DNA from 3 places in the Desulfosporosinus sp. SYSU MS00001 genome. Region 2 is predicted to be linked to each of the others. Evidence: riboswitches for the same ligand, from Rfam matches in the RefSeq annotation. Region 2 holds a riboswitch; each other region holds the start of a gene.

Region 1 (7,740 bases), on a different contig from region 2:
CCGCGAACTGTTGTCATGGGATTCCTTACTTCATGGGCAATACTTGTTGCCAGCTCACCAACGAGATTCAATCGATCTAAACGGCCTATTTCTTCTTCGGCAAGCTTGCGTTTGGTAATATCCAGGAGTTGCATTAGAAATAGTTGGGTTCCGTCAATATCTTCAAACGGATGCTGATATACTTCATAAATAACATCTTTAATAATGCACTGCCATTGCAGGGGCCCGTAGGTTTGGGTTTTAGATTCCATATTACAGTCCTTGCAAGGACGATTTCTGTTAAAAAGGAGTTCGAAACATTTCTTATTAGCAGGTTCGCCCTGAATCTCCTTAAACTTATGATTAGCAAAAACAACGTTTCCCTCAGAGGTACGCAGATAAACTAAACCGGGGAGTCCATCTAAAATAGCATGAAGACGTTTTTGCTCATCTGCCAGGGATTTCTCCAAGCACTTCTGATCGGAAATATCCCGAAAATAAACAGAGAGACCTTCCGGAGAAGGGTAAACGTTTACTCTAACCCAGCCGCAGGAAAGTACTGAGAAAGCCTCAAAATAAATATGTTTTTGGGTAAGTTTAGCTTCTGTAAATTTGAGGAAATACAGATCGTCTGATTCAGGGAATATATCCCAGTAGTATTTCCCGAGAATTTTTTCCTTTTTTGAAGATAAGAAAAGCTGGGCGGCGGACCCATTGACATAAACGAATTTCCAGGAATTATCCAGAACATAAAAGTAATCGGATATATTGTGAAAGATGCTGTGGATTCTGATATCCGGTTGATCAGCAGCCTTATTGTTAGGGATGGTACCGTCAGCAGTCGGGCAAGCAATCGCATAAAAAACTCCCTCCGTAGGAATGGGGATCAGCATCCAGGAAAATTGCTGATAGGTGCCATTGGAAAGACAGTAGCGATTCGTTAAGCCATGAATTCGATTTCCCTTCATCACTTCTGTGATCGCTTGGATTGAAGAATTTTGGTCATCAGGATGAACAAATTGCTGGATGATCTCCACTGCTGTTAGTTTTTTTATGGTTTTTTGGGTAATTCCAAGAAGTGTTGGCAGAACTGGATTGCTGTATTGAATCCGTCCATCTAAGGAATTGATAATAAAGACATAATTGAAATTTAAGAAGACTTTTTTCAGCTTAAGAAGCTCCTTTAAGGAAACCTCTGGAATATTTGTATCCAAAGCTAACTCCTTTTCTGCATCTATCGTATCAAATGCCCTTATAACTCTAATATGTACTAATCAATAAATAGTAGTTCTACAAATTAACCTTAATCCCTTTTTAATAACAATTATTTAATATATACATTACCATCAGGGCTGGCGTTAGTATCAATGCTGCTCTATTATAGAATTGATTATAATCTATAGATGTGATATAATAGGTTCCAATAAATGTATTTTGCAATATGGTTAAAATGATAATCTTTCAAGATTATCTAAATATCCTAAATCGCTTAATTCTTTTTAGAAGCGGGGGAACCATTAATCTGGGGTGAATCCTCCAAAGGAATTTTTTCCTGTAAGAGGTAGGGTTACTTTCGACCCGAATCCGTCAGCTAACTTCGTAAGCGTTGAAAGGAAAGAACGATAGGTTAGGCTCTTATTGCCCTGCCTTATTATTCTTTTGCTTTTTCGACTTAGCTGACCCCAGACACTGCGTCTTGGGGTTTTATTTTATTTGAGGGAGGATATTATAGATGTTAAATTACGAACTGACCGAAGGGAAAACGCTTGTTACTTTGAGCAAGGCTGCCGAAAAGAACAGTTTCATAAATCCTGAATTATACAGCAAATACCAAGTTAAACGAGGGCTTAGGGATCTTGACGGAAGAGGTGTCCTCGTCGGTTTAACCGAAATTGGTGAAGTACACTCATATATCCTGGACGAAGGTGAAATTATACAAGTTCCAGGCCGATTACTTTATCGTGGCTATGATATTTCCGATATGGTCAATGGATTCACACGAGACGGCCGATTTGGCTTCGAAGAGACTGCCTTTTTATTGCTTTTTGGCCATCTTCCTGACCAGAAAGGTCTAGAGGATTTCAAACGGATTCTGGCTGGTTATCAGAAGCTGCCGGAAGATTTTGCCCGCGATTTTATTATGAAGGCACCCAGTAAAGACATTATGAATGCTCTTGCGAGAAGCGTTCTTGCCTTATATTCTTTTGACGATAACCCCGACGATCCTTCCATCAGCAATGTTTTAAAACAATGCTTGCTGCTAATAGCCTGTTTTCCATCCTTAGCGGTGTATGCTTATCAAGCCTTATCCCATTACCACAGCAATCAAAGTCTCTTTATTCACAGTCCGCGTCCGGAGTTAAGCACAGCAGAGAACATTCTGACAATGCTGAGACCGGACAGCAAGTACACCAGACTTGAAGCTGCGCTCCTGGATCTCGCTCTGGTGCTGCATGCTGAACATGGCGGGGGAAATAATTCGACCTTTGTTACTCATGTCGTGACTTCTACCGGCACAGATACCTATTCGGCGATGTCGGCAGCTATAGGTGCTCTCAAAGGGCCGCGTCATGGCGGAGCTAATATTAAAGTAATCAAGATGTTTGAAGATATCAAGAATCAACTCAAGGATTGGAATGATGATGAAGAAATTGAGCAATATCTAACTCGGATTTTGACAAAAGATGCCTTTGACCGGTCCGGCTTGATCTATGGGATAGGCCACGCCGTTTACTCCATTTCAGATCCGAGAGCTGTTATTCTTAAAGATTATGCAGCTAAACTGGCCCAGGAAAAAGGACTGGATGATGAATTTAAACTCTACACATCAGTAGAAAGGTTAGCTCCTCAAGTAATCGCTAAGTTTAATAGGATGTATAAAACAGTCAGTGCCAATATCGATTTTTACTCCGGATTCGTATATAAAATGCTCAATATTCCTGTTGAAATGTATACACCTATGTTTGCTATTGCTCGAATCGCAGGCTGGAGTGCCCATCGTATTGAGGAAATTGTTAATGCCGGGAAAATTATCCGGCCGGCTTATAAAAGTGTGGCGCGAAAACAAAAGTACCTTGATTTGATTGAGAGAAATTAGTCCCTTTAATATAGAAGTTATTCTCATTTATACAGAACTAAATATGCATTAATCATAAGGCAAGGGCTTTGGCAGCGGTGTAATAACCGGTGCCTTTTTTATGTAACGGTTTTGAGTCTTGGAAAAGTTATTAAGAGTAAGTAAACGAGAGGCAAGGTATGGGAACCATTCCCACTTGTAGAAGTGGGAGTCTTTCGTTTGGATAGAACGAGAAGAAAAAGGTATTCGCCGAAAAAGAGAGAATTGTATAGATTCAGCAACCTGACATAAAGAGATAAGACGGGGTGGAACGTTGATGGGAAAATTAAGAATCCTGACTACCATGTTGATATTTGGCAGCATCGGTGTCTTTGTTCGCAATATTGCTTTGCCTTCCAGTGAAATCGCCTTTCTTAGAGGAATCATAGGCAGCGCTTTTTTGATTTTGGCAAGTATTCTTGTTAAACAAAGGCCATCCTTTAAGGCGATTAAACAAAATGGGTTACTTTTAGTCTTATCGGGTGCCGCCATCGGATGTAATTGGATTTTCTTGTTTCAAGCCTATAAATACACGACCATATCCAAGGTAACTTTAAGTTATTATTTTGCTCCAATATTTGTCATGATAATGGCTCCCTTTCTCCTTAAGGAACGATTAACGTTCACTAAGGTTGGATGCATTATTCTTGCCATGGCCGGATTGTTTCTAGTTAACCTGGGAGGCGGCGATACAGGCAGCGGGAGTAATCATTTTCTCGGCATAGCATATGGCCTTTCAGCAGCAGTACTCTACGCGAGCGTCATCATCATGAATAAATTTATTAAAAACCTAACAGGGTTTGAAACTACCCTTGTGCAATTGATGGTATCAAGCTTGGTGCTCCTGCCCTATATTATTTTGGGTGATACAGTAGATTTCTCTGGGTTAACCTCACACTCAATAGTTTTCATCCTTATTCTGGGTATTCTTCATACAGGAATTGCTTATTTCTTATATTTCACGGCGATCAAAGAATTAAAAGGACAGACTATCGCCGCATTAAGCTATATTGACCCAATCACGGCAGTGATCATCTCGGCTGTCTTTCTGGGAGAAAAAATGAGTCCTATGCAAATCATTGGTGGTGTTTTGATCCTAGGTTCTACCTTTTTAAGTGAGAGGTTGGATATCAGGTCGCAAAGCTAAAGCAAAAGGGGCCCTTTGTCGAAGGGCCCCTTTTGCTAACCCCTAATTTCCTCAATCAAGTTAAGGATTTACTCCAATACCATGTGGTGAACTCCCAACTGGAATAGTGCTAACAACAGTGTTGGTATTCCCACTAATAACTGAGACATTGTTACTACCAGCATTTGAAACGTAAATCCCATTCGTTAAAGGGTCTGTCCTGACATCCAATGGCGAAGTACCCACGGGGATGGTGGTTAAGACTGTATTTGTGTTACCGTTAATAACCGAGACGTTGTTGCTTCCGAGGTTCGCCACATATATCGTGTCTGTTAAATTGTTTACCGCGACACCCAATGGAGAAGTACCTACCGGAATGGTCGCAAAGACAGTGTTGGAAAATCCATCAATGACCGAAACAGTATTATCACTGTCATTTGCCACGTAAATTCGGTTTGTTGTCGGATTCACACTGATACCGAAGGGGCTAGTACCTACTGGAATTGTAACCATAACGGTATTGGTCATTCCATCAATCACCGAAACGGTATTATCCCCGGAATTAGAAACGTAAATTCGGTTTGTTGTCGAATTTGCGTCCACGAAAGTCGGACCTGTACCTACTGAGACGGTAACTATGACAGTATTGGCAGTTCCATCAATGACCGAAACAGTATTATCAGTATTGTTAGTCACGTAAATCTCGTTTGTTGAGAGAACTACAGCAACGCCCAATGGGTTAGCGCCTACTGGAACGGTAGCTATAACGGTGTTGGTACTTCCATCAATAGCCGAAACATCACTATCACCAATATTAGCAACGTAAATTCGGTTTGTTGTCGGGTTCACCCCAATACCGTATGGATTAATACCTACCGGAATAGTGGTCATAACCGTGTTGGTATTTCCATCAATGACCGAGGCAGTATTATCGTTGTAATTGGAAACATAAATTCGGTTTACGGAAACCGGAGTCGTTGCTCCGGTAGCTCCTGTTGCACCAGTTTCACCCGTTGCTCCTATGGCCCCGGTGGCTCCGGTAGCCCCGGTAGCCCCGGTAGCTCCTGTTGCACCAGTTTCACCCGTTGCTCCTATGGCCCCGGTGGCTCCGGTAGCCCCGGTAGCTCCTGTTGCACCAGTTTCACCCGTTGCTCCTATGGCCCCGGTAGCCCCGGTAGCCCCGGTAGCCCCGGTAGCCCCGGTAGCCCCGGTAGCCCCGGTAGCCCCGGTAGCCCCGGTAGCCCCGGTAGCCCCGGTAGCCCCGGTAGCTCCGGTAGCTCCTGTTGCACCAGTTTCGCCCGTTGCTCCTATGGCCCCGGTAGCTCCGGTAGCTCCGGTAGCTCCTGTTGCACCAGTTTCACCCGTTGCTCCTATGGCCCCGGTAGCTCCGGTAGCTCCGGTAGCTCCGGTAGCTCCGGTAGCTCCTGTTGCACCAGTTTCACCCGTTGCTCCTATGGCCCCGGTGGCCCCGGTAGCTCCTGTTGCCCCGGTGGCCCCGGTAGCTCCTGTTGCACCGGTTTCACCCGTTGCTCCTATGGCCCCGGTGGCTCCTGTTGCTCCTGTTGCTCCAGTTGCTCCAGTTGCCCCTGTGGTTCCTGTTATTTCAACAGAACCTATTGGATTAAGTTCAGCTGGTAGCACGCGATGGGCTGCAACCAAATCCCCAGCAGCATCTTTTCCCCAAGCAGAGATTTCTATAGCATCAGAGCTAGTTATAAATTGAAATTCAAATTCATCAAACGGCGCAGTATAATCTCTAGTTGCAACCCCCGCCGGTGCCAAAGCAAACAACTCCTGCACATACAGTGTTTTCATAGTTCCTATCACGAAAAAACCTAATATTTCAATGTTAGCAGAAATTGTATCATCATTGGTTATTTTTACAGTGAAAGTTGAGGTGGGTCTTCCACCGGAGACCGGTGTGTTTTCAATCAATCCGGTAGTTAATGAAGCCATAGCTTCGTCTCCTTACCTTTAATTTATTGATAATAATAAAATAAGTTCCTTATCACTATCAGATCCAATAGCTTAAATTCAAAGCATATCCATTTTACAATCCTTGTTCTATTGTATTGTACGAGTTCAATTTTCGTTAATACTTAAGCCGATAATTTTCTATATATTAACACTTTACAATAATTGATGGGCCGTAAAAAAACAAAGCAAAAGACCGAGTCACCCCAGTCTTTTGCTTTGTAGTATTTTTTATAAGTTGCCTAAAATCTTAATAATTATTCTCTTTTAGGATTACATCGTGGGCGCCGCCTTCAATAATACTTGTAGAAGAAACTAACGACATACGGGCTGTTCGCTGTAATTCCTCAATGCTGATTGCTCCGCAGCTGCACATTGTTGATTTGATTTTGCTTAAAGTTCCCTCTAAATTATCTTGTAATCTGCCCGCATAAGGGACATAACTGTCAACGCCCTCTTCGAAATGGAGTTTATCCCCTTCCCCTAAGTCATACCTTTCCCAATTGCGGGCTCGATTAGAGCCTTCACCCCAATATTCTTTGACATAATTGTTGCCGAGTTTGACCTTCTTTGTGGGGCTTTCGTCAAAACGGGCAAAATATCTTCCCATCATGACAAAGTCTGCGCCCATGGCTAAGGCCAGGACAATATGATAATCGTGAACAATTCCGCCGTCAGAACATATGGGGACATATATCCCTGTTTCTTTATAATAGTCATCACGTGCTTTAGCGACTTCAATAACCGCAGTGGCCTGGCCTCTCCCGATGCCTTTTTGTTCTCGGGTAATGCAAATAGAGCCTCCACCGATTCCAATTTTAACGAAGTCAGCTCCGGAGTTTACTAAATACATAAATCCCTCACGGTCAACGACATTGCCGCCGCCAACCTTGACGCTTCCCTGATATTTATTCTTAATATAGGAAATGGTTCTCCCCTGCCACTCGGTAAACCCGTCGGAGGAATCAACACACAGAATATCGGCGCCGGCTTTCACTAATTCGGGGACCCTTGCTTCATAATCTCTCGTATTAATTCCGGCCCCAACGACAAAGCGTTTTTCCGAGTCCAATAATTCATAAGGATTTTCCTTATGATCGTCGTAATCTTTCCGGAATACAAAATAGAGGAGGTTTTGATTTTTATCAATAATGGGCAAGTTGTTCAGTTTGTGCTCCCATATAATATCATTGGCCTCACTGAGACTAATTCCCTCTTGGCCTACGATTAGCTTCGATAATGGGGTCATAAACTCGGAAACTTTTTTATCCAGAACGTCCCGGCTAATCCGATAGTCCCTAGTTGTCACGAGTCCCATTAATCTTGTTGAGGAAGTGCCGTCTTCAGTAATGGCTATGGTCGAATGTCCGGTCTTCTTCTTAAGCTGTATAACATCTTTCAGCGTATGTTCAGGCGTAAGGTTGGCATCACTAACCACAAAACCGGCTTTAAATCGTTTGACTTTCTTAATCATTTCGACTTGTTCCTCTATGGACTGTGAACAATAAATAAAGGAAAGTCCCCCGCATCTTGCTAAAGCAATGGC
Region 2 (7,740 bases):
TATCTTTAAGTTTCTGAGCTTGCGTCTCAACCCCAGCCTTTTGAGCCGCTTGCCAAAGCGCATACTCTCCAAGGGTCAGTTCTCCTTGTTGCGCTAGTTCACGCTCTTGAGAAGTCAGAGGAAAAACTGCTACCTGTGGTTTTAAACCATTTTTTTCAATTGCTCCCGTGACCCATAAGGCGATTTGCTGATTGTTAAGTTCCTTAGGCATTTGATCAGAGGTTCTATCCGACATTGGAGAATATCCCACCACAACCCAGTGCTGTTGGGAATTTAGAAATTTATGATCATAGGATTGACTGATGATTTGTTCTAAGGCCTTATCCAGCGGCTGTCCTTTAAGATTCAACTGACTCAGCATGCTTTTGGCGTCATCATTTTCACTCTGGAACTTTAATAAGTGTCCTTGGGAGTCAATCGTAAATTGTAAACTTGGGTTAATGTCTACCGAGAGTAACGCAACTGCAGTTGGCGCTTGATAGAGGTTCCATCCCAAACAAGCCATCAAGACTAAAAGGAATAATGCGGCTACTCCTGCCCCGATACGTAGGTTGTTTACATTCATTATACCTGCCCAAACTTCGATTTCCTCGCCTACACCAATGTTCTGTCGCCTATAAACATGGCGAAAGGTGCCGTCATTTCCTAAAACAGTATAACGAAGCCCAGATTTTTCTAACACCACAGCTTTCAACTTACTCATTTTCTCCCCCCTTTTCCCGCGAGATGACATATTCTCTTAAATATATATAGTCATGTTGATTGGCAATAAGCAAAGCTACGGCTAAGATATATTTCCGTCCCCTTTCCAATACTTTAGGATGAATCTGAGTTTTCAGTGCTAAAGCTTGCATAGGAACTTTTCCTGTGCGTTCAACATGAGCCCATAGTTCTTTGTCAAATGCCAGCTCTCTTGCCGCCCTGAGCAATGTCTCACGAGAATCTCGATGTTTGGGGGAAGCTGCAACTAAATCCTGAAAGGTAAGGTTTACTGCCGCCAAAGCTTGTGTGAACTGTTGAATTTCGGCCGCCCTCTCCCGGTTTTGTTCTTTCTCTTTGAATTCATTTAAACTAAGATGAATTTCAATGTCTCGTCCAATATCATCTTGGTCGAGAGAATTTGTCAGTTGTGACCGCTGTTTCCGATGATAATCAATAAGGCGCCTTTTGATTAAAAGTCTGGCAAATGCTAAAAAGGGCACGCCTTTATCAGCTATAAACAAATCGATGGCTTCGTTAAAAGCGATCAAAGCCTCTGATAATTCCTCATCTCTGCCCCATTCCAGAAAATGAAAACACGCCTGACTAGCCACATGACAAATAAACATTTGAGATTTGGCCAAAAAATCCTCTCGGGCTTTCGAATCCTCTTTCAAACGCTGCCACGTCGATTGGTCTTCCCATTCCGGCATGCTTTCTTCCTCCTACCCTTTTATACGATAGGGCTTCTACTTTTTATGGGGGCTCGCCCCAAATTTTCTTCAAATTCTTCTACAAAAACAAAAATAATGACATCTAAATATCCAACTTTAACTATTCGACACCTCGTTAAGCATTTCCTCTCAAATTAACCAAGCCCTCTTCGATCCTTATGGTAATTATTCAGTGAACTGTTCGGCTAAAGAAACATAACTAAAAGATTCGGTCAAAGAATTCTCGAAAAATTCAAGAGTTACTTCTGTGCTATTTTCAGCTAAAATTCAGTTAATTTTCAGCTAAGATTCAATTACCTGTAGTAACTTGTTTTTATTGGCTTTGTTTTTGGATTAGATCATTATCAATTTTAAAGGTGTTTTTCAGAAGTTCAACTATTTAATTTAGAAAGGAAATTTTTCTATGGACGTTTCAGCAGTATCGTTTGGATCTAATAACGATTATTCTTCATCAACTAATAATAGTCAAATTAAACAAATTCAAAACCAAATACTAAAACTCCAACAAGAATTGAAAACTGAGAATCAGAGTAATGATGACGCTCAAACGAAACAAATGAAAACGCAGCAAGTGCAAGCTCAAATTGAGCTGCTGCAAGCCCAGTTAACGCAGCTTGAATTAAAGAATCAAAACAAAAATTCCGCTCAACAAAGCACGAGCAATAAAGACACACAAAACCTCAAAAATAATTTACATATGATTGATATTCAGGCTTAAAAGTAATTTAGTATGCCATAAAATTCTCTGAGTTTGCTATATAATCTACCGGGATATCTCCTAACTGCAAACTGTAAAAACGCCAAATCGATCATGATTTGGCGTTTTTACAGTTTGTTCTGGACTCTACTTATGTGAAACATATCACAATCTATATTAATGCGATTTGTATAAAAATGGTTCCCTGCCAAATATTACACATTTCATTTTAGAGGATATTAACGAATTCTGTCGAATTCTTGTTTATGAAAATATGGACGAGAAAAATAAAGCTGAATCTGGAAATTATTCTAGAACGGGGGATTTTATTTCTAAACGGGGTGAATCGCCGATATGGCGTAGGGCTGTTACCTTTTGTCCGAATCCGACAACTAACCTCGTAAGCTATGAAAGGTGAAAAGGTAATGAAATTGTCTCCAGCCCTGTCTCAACTATCAGGTGTCATTCTATCCGGGATGCTCTTGGTAGGGAATGTTCTAGTCCCATTAACGTCACAAAGCTTGAGTTTCAATTCTTTCATGAATTCTAGTATCTCAACATCCTCTTCAACGTCAGCCATTGTTCCACAATTTATTCACCAACAGTTACCTGCACAGAAAACTGATCCAATCTTTGATCCAACAATACCTACCGTGATGACAGCAATACCAAACGAGAATCAAATTCAGACGAAAACTACGCAAACAGCAGAAATCTCTCCGCCTGAAAGTACGTCATCCGTACATATGATTCAAGTTGCTCAGGCCGCGTCAAATAATTCTATGAAAGATGATGATGCCAATGTATCTCGCGGCAGCAGTAACCATTCTGACATCATCGATCATGCTGTAAGTTTAGTAGGAAAGCCCTATGTTTTTGGCGGGACATCGTTAAAAGGATTTGATTGTTCCGGATTTACTCAGTATGTTTTCGCTGGATCCGGTATTTCTCTTCCGCGAACGTCTTATGCTCAATATGCAACAGGCGGTTCCGTCAGTAAGAGTAATCTCCAACCGGGAGACTTAGTTTTCTTTTCAACGTATTCTAAGGGAGCGTCTCACGTAGGTATTTATATCGGCGGCGGAAAATTCGTGCATGCTGATAACCCTAAAAAAGGGGTAACTATTACCAGCCTGAGCGACAACTTTTACGTTAAAAATTATCTTGGAGCTCGAAGGTATAAATAATTCGCTTTAGCGTTTTATATGGTAGTTACCAAACAAGCTTTAATAAGAGCATTTAATTCAGATTGTTTTTTATTGTATAATTACGATATTTGCAGCTTATTATACGTATTATACGCCAACTGCGGACTCTTCGGGGCCCGCAGTTTTATTTTGAAACGTAAAAAGGGGTGTTACTCTACGAACTACTCATGTTCGTAGAGTAACACCCTTATTTCCATCGCTTAATCCCGCTCTAACTCATTCAGAGGGATTAAAATATGAATAATTGATTTAGTATAAAGTTTAGATTAAGTATTATTTCTCGACTTGCTACATCAGCTAATCTTTGTAAAAATGAAATTTACGGGACTACTAGAAGGGGGAAAACTGATAGGATGATTAAGATAACCTGAATAAGCCGAATCACCTGTAATTATGTTATTACCTAATATGTGTGGAACACCCATATTATAAATTTCAAGATACTTGTCAATTAATATAAAATTGTCTTCTTCAGACCAGCTAGAATTTTTAATTCTAATTATTGTAGGATTAGGGAACGAATAACTTGCTTTATAGTTTGTGGTATATCCTGTACTAACTTGGGTGACTTCTAACGTTCCATCACTATCAAATGTCAAAGTGATTTTTCCATCAGACGTTGTCCATGTACCCAAAATATCTTGCTGCACTTGGTCAATTGTTAAAGACGGAATTGGATTCTCGGGTTTAACCTCAATAGTAGCTATAGGCTTAACAGCCGTAGACTCGGCTATATTACCTATTACGCAAAAACTTCCCTCGACTGCATATTTGTTTGATTCTATAACTGGCCATGTAACATCAACTGTTTTAGTTGTCCCATCCATCATAGTAGCTGTTATCGTTGAAGGCAGGGTCGGGGCAGTTCCGATTGAAGTTGTTACACTAACTGTACTTAAATGACTTACTCCAGCTTTACCCTGTCCTAACCCTGATATAACACTATCGGGAATAATAACTGTTCCACCAAACACATCGACGGTAGGGGGGAAATTAGTACTACTCTTTGAGCCATTGGCAATTCTATCTTGATAATAACTTCTTGTCACATCTGCCAGAGAATCATTGATTAAAATGATAGGAGCAGCAATTTTTGAGGCTAGAGCACTTCCGCTTAGGGCATCCGGAAATTGTTCACCGGAAGCTACAGTTGTAATTTTAGTGCCGAAAACACTGGCAAATTGATTGTTAACAGCAATATTTGTACTGTAACTGTTATCACCTGAAATCCTTTCATAATCTGGAAACTGATTAGTAACATTATCACTAATGTTATCGGAATTACCGATTACATAAGTCTTGACAATACCTTTATTTGCAGAAATATAGTTTTTAACAGAATCAGGAATACTGTCTTGAGATACAAGAATGATTGGATCTTGTTTTATCGCTGCAACGGGTGAAATCGAAAGAGCATCGGTAAAATCGTCAGAAGTACAAACGAATAGCGTCGATGGGGACGAGGTCACTTGCTTAGCTACTGCAATTGCGGTTTCATATTTATCGTACCCATAAACCCTATTGGTTGTTATCCCCATTGATTGTAGTTCAGAATCTATAGCAGCAGAAATTACTCCAGTACCACCTATAATTGTAACATTTTTGGTTTTTAAATCAGTTAATGTTTTCTGGGTGATTGCTGGCAGCGTTGTGCTCTCGGTAAGTAATATGGGGGCATCATATTTTTTAGCCAGGGGTACGGCAGCAAGACTATCCGTGAAATTGCCTCCAAAGGCTAAGATACAATTTGTTGAACCATTGGGCCAACCTTGTTCAGCAATTCTGCTGGATGTTTCATAACGATCTTGACCTGCCATTCTATTGATGATTGGTGAAATGGTTGACGTATCCGTCGCAGCCAATACCGGGAGAACTGACGAAAATGAAAATAACACGGTTAGAATCAAAGTCGGTAATTTCCTCATAGAATCATTTCCCTACTTTCAGGTTTCATAAATTCATAGTCCGGCCTTTTTTAAGTTACAACTCAAAAAAACCAGAGTCGAGACACTTAGTTAATTACTGAAGCCTTAGAAATTAAATTTCGTATATGTATACATCAACTCCTTAGGGCTAAAAACATAGTTCAGGTAGTTTGTATTATAGGCGAATTTATCAGGAATTTGGTAAAGAACTTTTTAAGGTTTTGTGAAATTTTAGAGATTTGTTAGTAAAGTAAAGAATGTCGTGATACTATAAGGCTAAAGCTACTATTCTAAAAGAACTAACGAAAGAGGTGTAACGCTGATGTCACCATTTGAAAATTCATCCCATTATTATCAAAATCCCTATGTTATTGACATTAAAAAGGTCAAGACTGTTTCATTATCCCAGGTCATGGGCCTTTTATCCTTTATGTTCTTAGCAATGGCTGCCGGAGCTTTACTAGTTCCCCCGCAATATTTTATGCCTGCTGCTATTTTGGAATTTTTGTTGCTCTTTATTATTCCGATCGTTAGCCGACGAGCTGTCGTACGAGGAGATGATCCTGCCGCCGGTTTAACTGCAGGACTGGCTCTGCTCTTTGCAGCATGCGCGGGAGCTGTTCTTGGCCCAATCGTCCAAGCTTTAACCGCAACGACTGAAGGACTTTTAGTACTTGGGCAAGCGGCTTTAGTAACCTTTATTGTCTTTGCCGCTTTTGGTGCCTATGGGCTCATGACAAAGCGTAATTTAAGCAGTATGGCAAAAGCGCTCTTTATTGGCTTGTTAGTCCTGCTGGGAGTTACAATTCTTTCAACGATTTTCAGTAGCTTTTTCAGTCCTTTCGGCTTGCTGATCGGTTTAGGAGGCGCTATTCTTTTTTCCCTGATGACGGCCTTAGATTTTCAACGAGCAAAATATAGCCTTGCTGACAATGCTGTTTTAGTCACCCTAAGCATCTTTTTAGATTTCATCAATTTGTTTACATTTATTTTAGATATTTTTCTGATCTTTGGCGGCGGCGGAATTCGCAAACGTTAATAGGGATAAGCAAACGTTATCCATAATAAGTGAATCACAGAACGACGAGGCCCACGATACTCTATCAAAGAGGATCGTGGGCTTTTTTCTAGAAGCTGGAGCACATAGGTTTTCTCTCTGACCTCTCTCTTTCCCTCAGTTTTCTGCCAATAACCTGCTGCAAGTAATCCATAAGCAGAGGCTCTAATTCTTCCCTCTGCAGCCCCATTTCCACAATGGCCTGTAAATAGCCAAACTTATCACCGATGTCGTAGCGTTCTCCCTCTAATCTCCAGGCTAACAATCCTTCGTGGAAGCAAACCTGCCTTAAAGCATCCGTCAACTGATATTCATTGCCCGCTCCCCGTTCCAAGGTATGAAGAATTGAGAAAATTGAAGGTTTAAGAATATACCTTCCCATGATAGCCAAATTTGAAGGCGCTTGAAACGGCGTAGGTTTTTCAATTAAATCCTTAACCTGATAAGTTTGACCTTTAGTATCTTGAGGAGCAATAATTCCATATTTTCGAACATCATCATTAGGGACCGGCTGTACACCAACTACGGTGGCATCATACCTTTCATAAACCTCCATTAGCTGCTGCAGTCCGGGCTTGTCCGAAACCATGATGTCATCCCCTAACAAGACTGCAAAGGGTTCATTCCCGATGAATTGCTCGGCACAAAGGACGGCATGACCTAATCCCAACGGTTCTTTCTGGCGAATGTAATGAATATTAGCCAATTCATTAATACGCTGCAGTTCATTTAGCACATCTGTTTTCCCTTTATCTTTTAAAGTCTGTTCCAGTTCGACGGACTTGTCAAAATGATCTTCGATGGATTTCTTATTGCGTCCGGTAACAATAAGAATACTTTCAATACCGGACTGTACGGCTTCTTCAACAATATATTGAATTGCCGGTTTATCAACAATCGGCAGCATTTCTTTAGGTTGTGCCTTGGTTGCCGGCAAGAATCTTGTGCCTAAACCGGCTGCCGGAATCACGGCTTTCTTAATCTTCATACCATTTCACTCCTTAATCTAGGCTGCCGAAATACCCATAAACGGCTGCCCATAAAATTGATGGCTAAACTTGCACCTACAGCAATCAATCTGCTCGCCAACATCGGCCATCCCCAGTTGTCATGAACCCATACTAAAAGGCCATAGGTCAAGGCCAGAGTAACGATATTTAAAGATATGAACTGGATCATTTGTCTCATTGAGCGGCCAGAGGTTAATTCGTCCTGACTCGCTCCACCGTCTTTGGCTTTAAAGGTCCATTTCCGATTCAGCCAAAAACTGTTTAATATCCCGCAGCTGTAAGAAAAAGTGTGGGCGGGGAGTAAAGGAACTCCCCAGGCAAACAATACGGCAAAAACCCCAAAATCAATCCCGGTATTTATTCCTCCCACGGCACAAAATCTCAGAAATTCAAGCTGACGTTTTGTTATC
Region 3 (7,740 bases), on a different contig from region 2:
TATTCATAGATTTTTTCATAAGAAGCATCCTCATCAGAAACCCATTTGGTGTATTCTTTCAAGGCGTCTTCCTTCGTTTTAAATTCGTCTTTTATGAATTCCCACAAATACTCGACAGTTGTCATATCCGGGTAACAAATGCCACAAGTGCCTCCGGCTTCAATGGCCATATTACAGAGGGTCATACGTGATTCCATGGACATGGCATTGATGACCGGTCCTGTAAATTCTATGACCATGTTTGTAGCACCGTTTACGGTCAATTCTTTAATAAGAAAAAGTATTAAGTCTTTGGCATAAACGCCGGGCTTTAAAGTACCCTTAAGCACAAATTTAATGGTCTTCGGAAAGTGGAATGCACAAACACCCTTAAGAATTCCTACTTCCAAGTCGGTCGTACCGACACCTGCAGCAAAAGCTCCAAAGGCCCCATGAGTACAGGTGTGTGAATCCCCCATAATCACAGTATAACCAGGTCTTACGAATCCCTTTTCCGGAAATATGGCATGACAAACACCATTTCTTCCGATGTCAAAAAAGTCTTTGATACCATGCCTTTTAGCCCAATCCCGCAGTATCTTTCCCTGTTCAGCCGTTTTAGAATCTTTGGCGGGTGTTACATGGTCTATGACTGCTTTAATTTTTGTTGGGTCAAAGACTCTGTCCATTCCCCTTGCCATAAGATCCGTGATGGCAATCGGCGTGGTAATTTCATGACAAAACACCCTATCCAATTTTAAAACATGCGTATCTGGAAAAGGCATGTTTACCCTGTGTGCATCAAATATTTTCTCTGCTATTGTTTTACCCATTTTCTTCTCCTTGTTTTTCATAATCTAAAATTGACTGGTTGTATCAAATTCATATACTCATTTTACAACAAATTGTTATAGTATAAAAGTCAAATTTTGCTTTCTGTTTATAAAGAACTATTTTACAATTGTACATTTCATAGAAGTCCACTACTCGATATTTTCAATAGGCAACGGTTACTGTCACATTAAAGACCAAATACAGCAATGTATAATGTTAGTATTGCCGTAGTAATCTGAGAACAATCTCCCAAACTCCTGGAAAAGAAATGGGGAGCATCGCTCACTACTTTAAAAAGTAGTTTTGCTACACTCCCGCGCCACACAAGACTCGGCACTTAACCTCATGGATATCGTCAACATTGAGCGTTTTAGCCGATTTTTCATTCAGTCAACCTAGTTAACTGATTCTAAACTTTCAGCTCAACCAGCCCATCAAGCTTCGAAAATGCCATCTATTGTGTCTGCTATTTTTTGTCCTTTGCCTGTTCATCGACAACGTTCTGTATTTCCTCTGTTGGGAATGCGCTAGCACTTCCCCAGAAGTAGAAAATAACTGCTCCTATCATCGCGACAACTTGATCCATGGGATATTTTATTATGTCTTTGCCTCCGAACTTAGAGCTCCCAAGGTAGCTGATGGCGATCATGAATAACATATAAACCACAAGCCAGATGCCAGCTTTAATATGCTTACTAATATTTATCCGTAAATCAGGCCGAACTACCAGAAAACCGACAAATAGTATGAGACCAAAGAGATTGGCAAGCATTACAACAGAATCGGTTGACCAACCACTCCAATAGATGATCATAGTGCTAACGATAAAAGCAATACCAGCCACAAAGCTGAAGCCTTTAAGAACAAAAGGACGGTGAAGTCCGGGAGCAGTTCGACGAAGGGCTACGAGGCTAATTGGGCCAATCATATACGTGAAGACAACTGCTCCAGATACAACTCCGACTAATTTTCCCCACGAAGGGAAAGGGGCTGTCCAAACCAAGGCTAGCACAATAGTCAGCCAGAGAGCAGGCCGTGGAACCCCTGATTTAGCATGTACTTTCTTAAATACTTTCCACCAGAAACCATTTTCCGACTGAGCCATGATCAAGCGTGAGGTGGTCCCCATGTAAATGTTACCAGTCCCGGCAGGAGAGATAACCGCATCTGCAAAGAGGATTGCGGCGAGCCAGTTAAAGTTAAGAAGCATAGCTAACTGGGCAAAAGGAGAACGAAAATTAATATGCCCCCAACCTTTAGCCAGTTCACTCGCAGGTAAAGCCCCAATAAAGACAGTTTGTAAAAGAATGTATAAAATGATACCTAAGCCAATCGCGAGACCAATCGCTAAAGGGACATCACGCTGAGGATTTTTAGCTTCTCCAGCCATTACAACTGCTTGCCGAAAGCCAAAATACGAGAAAATAATCCCACCGGAAGAAATAGCTGTAAACACTCCTGGTACGCCAAAGGGAGCAAAACCACCCGCTGCCATATTCCCAGCATGGAACTGGGTTAAAAGGACAATGACAGTTAAAGCAGGAGTTAGGAATTTTAAAGCGGTTATGATGGTATTACTTTTAGCAAAAGCCTTTGCACTAAGATAATTGAGGAAGAAAAATATGACGATTAAAATTGCTGCTAAACACCATCCGACAGCCGTCATCGCACCTGCAGTATTATTATAAAGAGATGGCACATAATAACTAGCATACTGAACAACCGCTTCTGCTTCGATGGCAATAACCGTTGAATCTGCAAGTATGAGGGCAAAAGCCATCATGTAGCTGACGAAACTTCCATGGGAGTACTGGCAATAACGTACAAGTCCCCCGGATTCGGGAAGCATGGCACCTAATTCGGCATACACTAAGGCGATAAACATAACCGCGATACCACCGCCAAGCCAAGCGAAAATTGCGGATGGGCCAGCGAGATTACCCGCCTTCTGCGCAGCGTACAACCATCCGGAACCGATTATGGCCCCCAATCCCATCATTGTTAAATCAAGCAAACCAAGTTCTCGTTTTAGCCCTTGCCTCATACAGCCGCTTTGTCCTGATTTTTACGGACAAAGCAATTCACCTCTTTTCTCTCTACTTTAATTTCAATAAAAGTTTAATTATGATGAAATACTTTTAATGATTTAAAACTATTATACAACTGAAATCAAAAACAAAGAAATATGTTCGTAATTATATTTTTTTATAGTTATTAATAGTTTAAATTTTAATTATAATTCAAATGATGGCAATTAATATTCCATACAATGGGTTTATATCAAATTTTAGCAAAGACATAGTTCGAAATAGATTATAATTTTAAGAATCTTATATATAACACGATGTGTTTTGCAATTTTAATTACAATACAAAGTAATTATTTGGATATATTTAGATTGGACACCTACAAAAGATATCATTAGTTATTTAATAATTAAATTGACTATCAAAAAAAACCTAAACTATAGAACAATTGTCGCCACAAAATACATGTATTTGCCTGAATTAACAATCCCTTTTGCTCAAGAAATTTTACATATTTCTTTCTGTGAATATCTCGCCCATTTTTTTCTCCCTCTTCTAATTCAAAGAAATATAGATATCTATTTCGGTATTCTCCATATCACCATCACCTTGATATTCTTGTTTGGGTACAGCAAAGAAACCTCGATACAATCGTACCAGGGATCAGGCATCAAAAAATAACTTAGAATTAAGTAAATGAAAGAACAATGCAGATTTAATACGCATAACTAATTATGATAAAAGTACGCCTGAAAAATAAGCTTGTTAGGAGTATTTTCACTGTATTTACTCCAATATGGTGCTATATATTCTGGAATTAAAGGATTAATATTATTAACAGTTGAATAAACAATCGCTGAATTCTCAGGAAGCGGGGGAACCATAAACGGGCTATTGATTAGCCCAATGGGGTGAATCACAGAATGTGACGGGTTATTTCTTTCGACCCGAACCCGGCAGCTAACCTCGTAGGCGTTGAAAGGGGGATGAAAAACAAACCATACGAATTGGTTTGTTTAAAACTTTTAACACTAACCCCAAACAGGGGTTTTTCTTTTGTTAAGGAGCAGGCTAATGTTCCGCAATATTAATTTGTAAAATATAGCTAAACTATAAAGTGATATGAAGGGATACATAATGGAAAAGGGATTGAATTTCTGTAAAGAACGACCATTAACCACAGCAGGTATGCTCGTGACCCTCGGTGTTGTTTATGGTGATATTGGGACATCACCATTATATGTAATGAAAGCGTTAGTTGAAGGAAATGGACAATTAAGCTCAATTACCAACGAGTTTATATACGGTTCCATTTCCCTTATATTCTGGACCATTACATTACTTACCACGATTAAGTACGTCCTCATCACACTCAAAGCAGACAATCATGGGGAAGGCGGCATCCTTGCTCTATATTCGCTAATTCGAAGAAAGGGTGCCTGGTTTATTGTTCCGGCTATGATCGGGGCGGCAACCCTTTTAGCGGACGGTATTTTAACTCCGGCAGTTACCGTCACAAGTGCCGTAGAAGGATTAAAATGGATTCCCGCCTATATCAATAATTTCGGTTCAAATCAATCCACTGTGATTATAATTACCATTGTTATTCTTTGTGTTTTATTCCTCCTGCAACGTTCCGGAACTGAGATATTAGGACGATTATTCGGCCCGATTATGCTTTTATGGTTTCTCATGTTAGCCTTTCTAGGCATAATTCATATTTTTGGGAACCTGAATATACTGAACTCACTATCTCCATACTATGGAATTAAATTGTTGTTTAGTGATCAAAATAAAGCTGGTTTTGCGATCTTGGGCAGTGTATTCTTGGCCACAACAGGTGCTGAAGCATTATATTCCGATTTAGGACATGTCGGACGAAAAAACATTTACGGCACTTGGCCGTTCGTTAAAATCTGCCTGCTTCTAAACTATTTCGGTCAAGGGGCTTGGGTGCTGCAGATTAAGGATAATCCCGGAATACAACATATGGCCGATTTTAATCCATTTTTCGAACTAATTCCTGGTAACTTCCGTATTTTTGGTGTCATATTAGCGACTCTTGCAGCAATTATTGCTTCTCAAGCCTTAATTAGTGGGTCCTATACACTCGTTTCAGAAGCAATTAAATTAGATTTATTGCCAAGATTAAAAATTTACTATCCAGCTATGTCCAAAGGCCAAATGTACATTCCAATCGTCAATCACCTTTTGATGTTTTCTTGTATCGGAGTAGTTCTCTACTTCAAAACTTCATCGCACATGGAAGCAGCTTATGGATTAGCTATTACAATTACGATGTTGATGACTACAATCTTGTTGTTCAATTGGCTTATTAAGAAAAGGGTGTCGAGGCTACTCTCACTTCTCGTGCCTATCATTTTTGGGACTTTGGAAATTGGTTTTTTCATTTCAAGTGCAGCGAAATTTTTTCGCGGCGGATTTATAACAGTGTTTATTGCTGCTCTGATTTTAATACTAATGATGTTATGGTATAAAGCAACAATTTTTGAACAAATCGTGACAAAAGAGGTATCATTGGAAGATTATATTGATACGCTTGGGCTGCTTAGAAATGATGAACATCTTCCGGTATACGCTACAAATTTAGTTTATTTAACAAGCAAATCTAAACCTGGAAAAGTAGACAAGGAAATTATTTATTCGATTTTAGATAAACGGCCAAAAAGAGCGGAAGTTTATTGGTTTATCAATGTTCAGGTAACCGATGAACCAAGGTCTATGTCCTATACTGTTGAAAATTTCGGAACTGATTATGTTTTTAAGATTCAACTTCGTTTGGGATTTAGGGTTGAACAAAAAGTCAGTAGATATTTAAGGCAAATTGTGACCGACCTTATGAAGTCCAACGAAATAAAAGAACAATTCCAATTATATGCTACAAATAATATCAATCGTAACATTGGGGATTTTTGTTTTGTTTTAGTACGTGAAGAACTGGCTAATGATACCAACCTCGCTTTATATAAACAACTAATTATGCAATTTAAACTTCGCTTAAAGAAAATTACTGTTTCTCCAATAAGTTGGTTTGGACTTGAACATACTGATGTTAAAGTTGAGCATGTTCCTTTGCGTTTAGGGACCCCCGGGCAAATTAAGCTTAAAAGAGAACCCATCTAAGACAAAGTTATAGTTCAACCAAGCAGTTACGTTTCTATCCTGTCAGTAAAACTATTATCTTAAGAAAAAACTAAAGCACAGGCAGAACTGGCCTGTGCTTTTAGAGTGGTTAACTCTTCCATCAGAAAGCTTATGCAAACTTCGTTAATTAAAGTATTTTACTTAAAAACAGTTTTGTTCTTTCTTCCTTAGGGTTGTTGAAAATTTCATCCGGGGTATTTTCTTCAACTATTATTCCATCATCCATAAATAAAACTCTATCACCCACTTCGCGAGCAAAGCCCATTTCGTGTGTAACCACTGCCATAGTCATTCCCTCTCTAGCTAAATCCTTCATGACAGCGAGCACTTCTCCGACCATTTCCGGGTCTAACGCTGAGGTGGGTTCATCAAATAACATGACTATTGGATTCATAGCTAGAGCCCTTGCAATAGCCACTCTCTGTTGTTGACCTCCTGAGAGTTGATCTGGATAAGCTCCTGCTTTCTCACGTAAACCCACTTTTTCCAATAATGCAAAGGCTCTTTTCTCAGCTTCTTCCTGAGAAACTTTCAAAACTTTGCGCGGTCCAATCGTTATATTTTCCAGTACAGATAAATGATGAAATAGGTTAAATCTCTGGAATACCATGCCAACTTCTTTACGAACATGACTTAAATTTGTTTTGCTATGCGTTATTTCTTTATTATTTACAAAGATTTGCCCATCAGAAACTTTTTCCAAACCATTCAGACAACGTAAAAAAGTACTTTTACCTGATCCTGAAGGGCCAATGATCACGACTACTTCTTGTGGCTTGATCTCTAAAGAAATATTATTTAGAACCCTATGTTGACCAAAATGTTTGGTAATATTTTTAACGCTTATCAATTTGCCACCTTCTTTCTAAGTATCCTGAGAGACCTGTTAACAGAAGGATGATGGCTAAATAGACGACGGCAATTGCTGTCCAAATCTGTAAAGAGGCAAAGTTTGTGGAAATAATAATCTGTCCGCTTCGTGTCAATTCAGTCACGGATATAGCTGATAATAAAGACGTATCTTTTATTGTTTGGATAAATTGATTGACCAAAGGCGGTACCATGCGTTTAAATGCTTGAGGCAAAATTATAAATCTCATCGTCTGAGGACCTGTCATACCAATACTTAAAGCAGCCTCTGATTGGCCGCGGTCTACTGCTAAAATTCCTGCACGAATAATTTCTGTAATATAGGCACCTTCATTTAATGCTAAGGCTATAATCCCAGCAATTGGTGTAAAATAGGGATCAAACCATTTATGCAAAGGTAAAATCATAGGGATAGCGAAATAAATATAAAAAATTTCCACTAAAAGAGGCAAACCGCGGAAAATATGCACATACACTTCACCAATTCGGCGTGAAATCTTATAATGAGATAATTTAAGCAAGGCAAAAACAAGGCCCAAAACAGTAGCCAAAATAATTGACGCTATTGAAAACCAAACAGTTAATTTAGCCCCCTGTAACAACTGGGGCATAGCTGCTGATACTATTTGAAAAAAGTTCACTTATGCCTCATTTCCTCCCTGATGATTTTAAATGAGCGCAGCACTAGCTGCGCTCAACGCATTTGATTCTTCAACTAAGCCATTTTGGAGTCGTTTTATTTATTAACTAAGCCATTGTTATCTGATTTGAAATATTGTCTGTAAAGTTTTTCGTACTGTCCGTTGGCTTTCAATTTATCCAGTCCATCATTAATCTTTTGCAGGAGTTGAGAATTTTGTTTGGT

The links. Region 2 has a riboswitch for cyclic di-AMP ahead of ACPUYX_RS16655 (C40 family peptidase). Riboswitches for the same ligand answer to the same signal wherever they lie in the genome.
Region 1: another riboswitch for cyclic di-AMP. It lies ahead of ACPUYX_RS06765 (citrate/2-methylcitrate synthase); the one in region 2 lies ahead of ACPUYX_RS16655 (C40 family peptidase).
Region 3: another riboswitch for cyclic di-AMP. It lies ahead of ACPUYX_RS17125 (KUP/HAK/KT family potassium transporter); the one in region 2 lies ahead of ACPUYX_RS16655 (C40 family peptidase).

The regions. Positions count from the first base shown of each region.
Region 1 covers NZ_JBNFTW010000003.1:59,715-67,454, forward strand. Annotated here, with positions in the region: gene ACPUYX_RS06760 (ATP-binding protein) at 1-1,193, opposite strand, end outside; cyclic di-AMP (ydaO/yuaA leader) riboswitch at 1,456-1,600, shown strand; gene ACPUYX_RS06765 (citrate/2-methylcitrate synthase) at 1,712-3,076, shown strand; gene ACPUYX_RS06770 (DMT family transporter) at 3,372-4,241, shown strand; gene ACPUYX_RS06775 (hypothetical protein) at 4,302-6,176, opposite strand; gene ACPUYX_RS06780 (IMP dehydrogenase) at 6,445-7,740, opposite strand, start outside.
Region 2 covers NZ_JBNFTW010000010.1:76,038-83,777, reverse strand. Annotated here, with positions in the region: gene ACPUYX_RS16670 (anti-sigma-I factor RsgI family protein) at 1-703, opposite strand, end outside; gene sigI (RNA polymerase sigma-I factor) at 696-1,412, opposite strand; gene ACPUYX_RS16660 (FlxA-like family protein) at 1,837-2,151, shown strand; cyclic di-AMP (ydaO/yuaA leader) riboswitch at 2,412-2,552, shown strand; gene ACPUYX_RS16655 (C40 family peptidase) at 2,556-3,317, shown strand; gene ACPUYX_RS16650 (cell wall-binding repeat-containing protein) at 3,632-5,263, opposite strand; gene ACPUYX_RS16645 (Bax inhibitor-1/YccA family protein) at 5,586-6,302, shown strand; gene galU (UTP--glucose-1-phosphate uridylyltransferase GalU) at 6,391-7,308, opposite strand; gene ACPUYX_RS16635 (GtrA family protein) at 7,305-7,740, opposite strand, start outside.
Region 3 covers NZ_JBNFTW010000011.1:13,247-20,986, forward strand. Annotated here, with positions in the region: gene ACPUYX_RS17115 (3-isopropylmalate dehydratase large subunit) at 1-812, opposite strand, end outside; gene ACPUYX_RS17120 (APC family permease) at 1,280-2,857, opposite strand; cyclic di-AMP (ydaO/yuaA leader) riboswitch at 3,685-3,830, shown strand; gene ACPUYX_RS17125 (KUP/HAK/KT family potassium transporter) at 3,978-5,984, shown strand; gene ACPUYX_RS17130 (amino acid ABC transporter ATP-binding protein) at 6,133-6,855, opposite strand; gene ACPUYX_RS17135 (amino acid ABC transporter permease) at 6,842-7,516, opposite strand; gene ACPUYX_RS17140 (basic amino acid ABC transporter substrate-binding protein) at 7,612-7,740, opposite strand, start outside.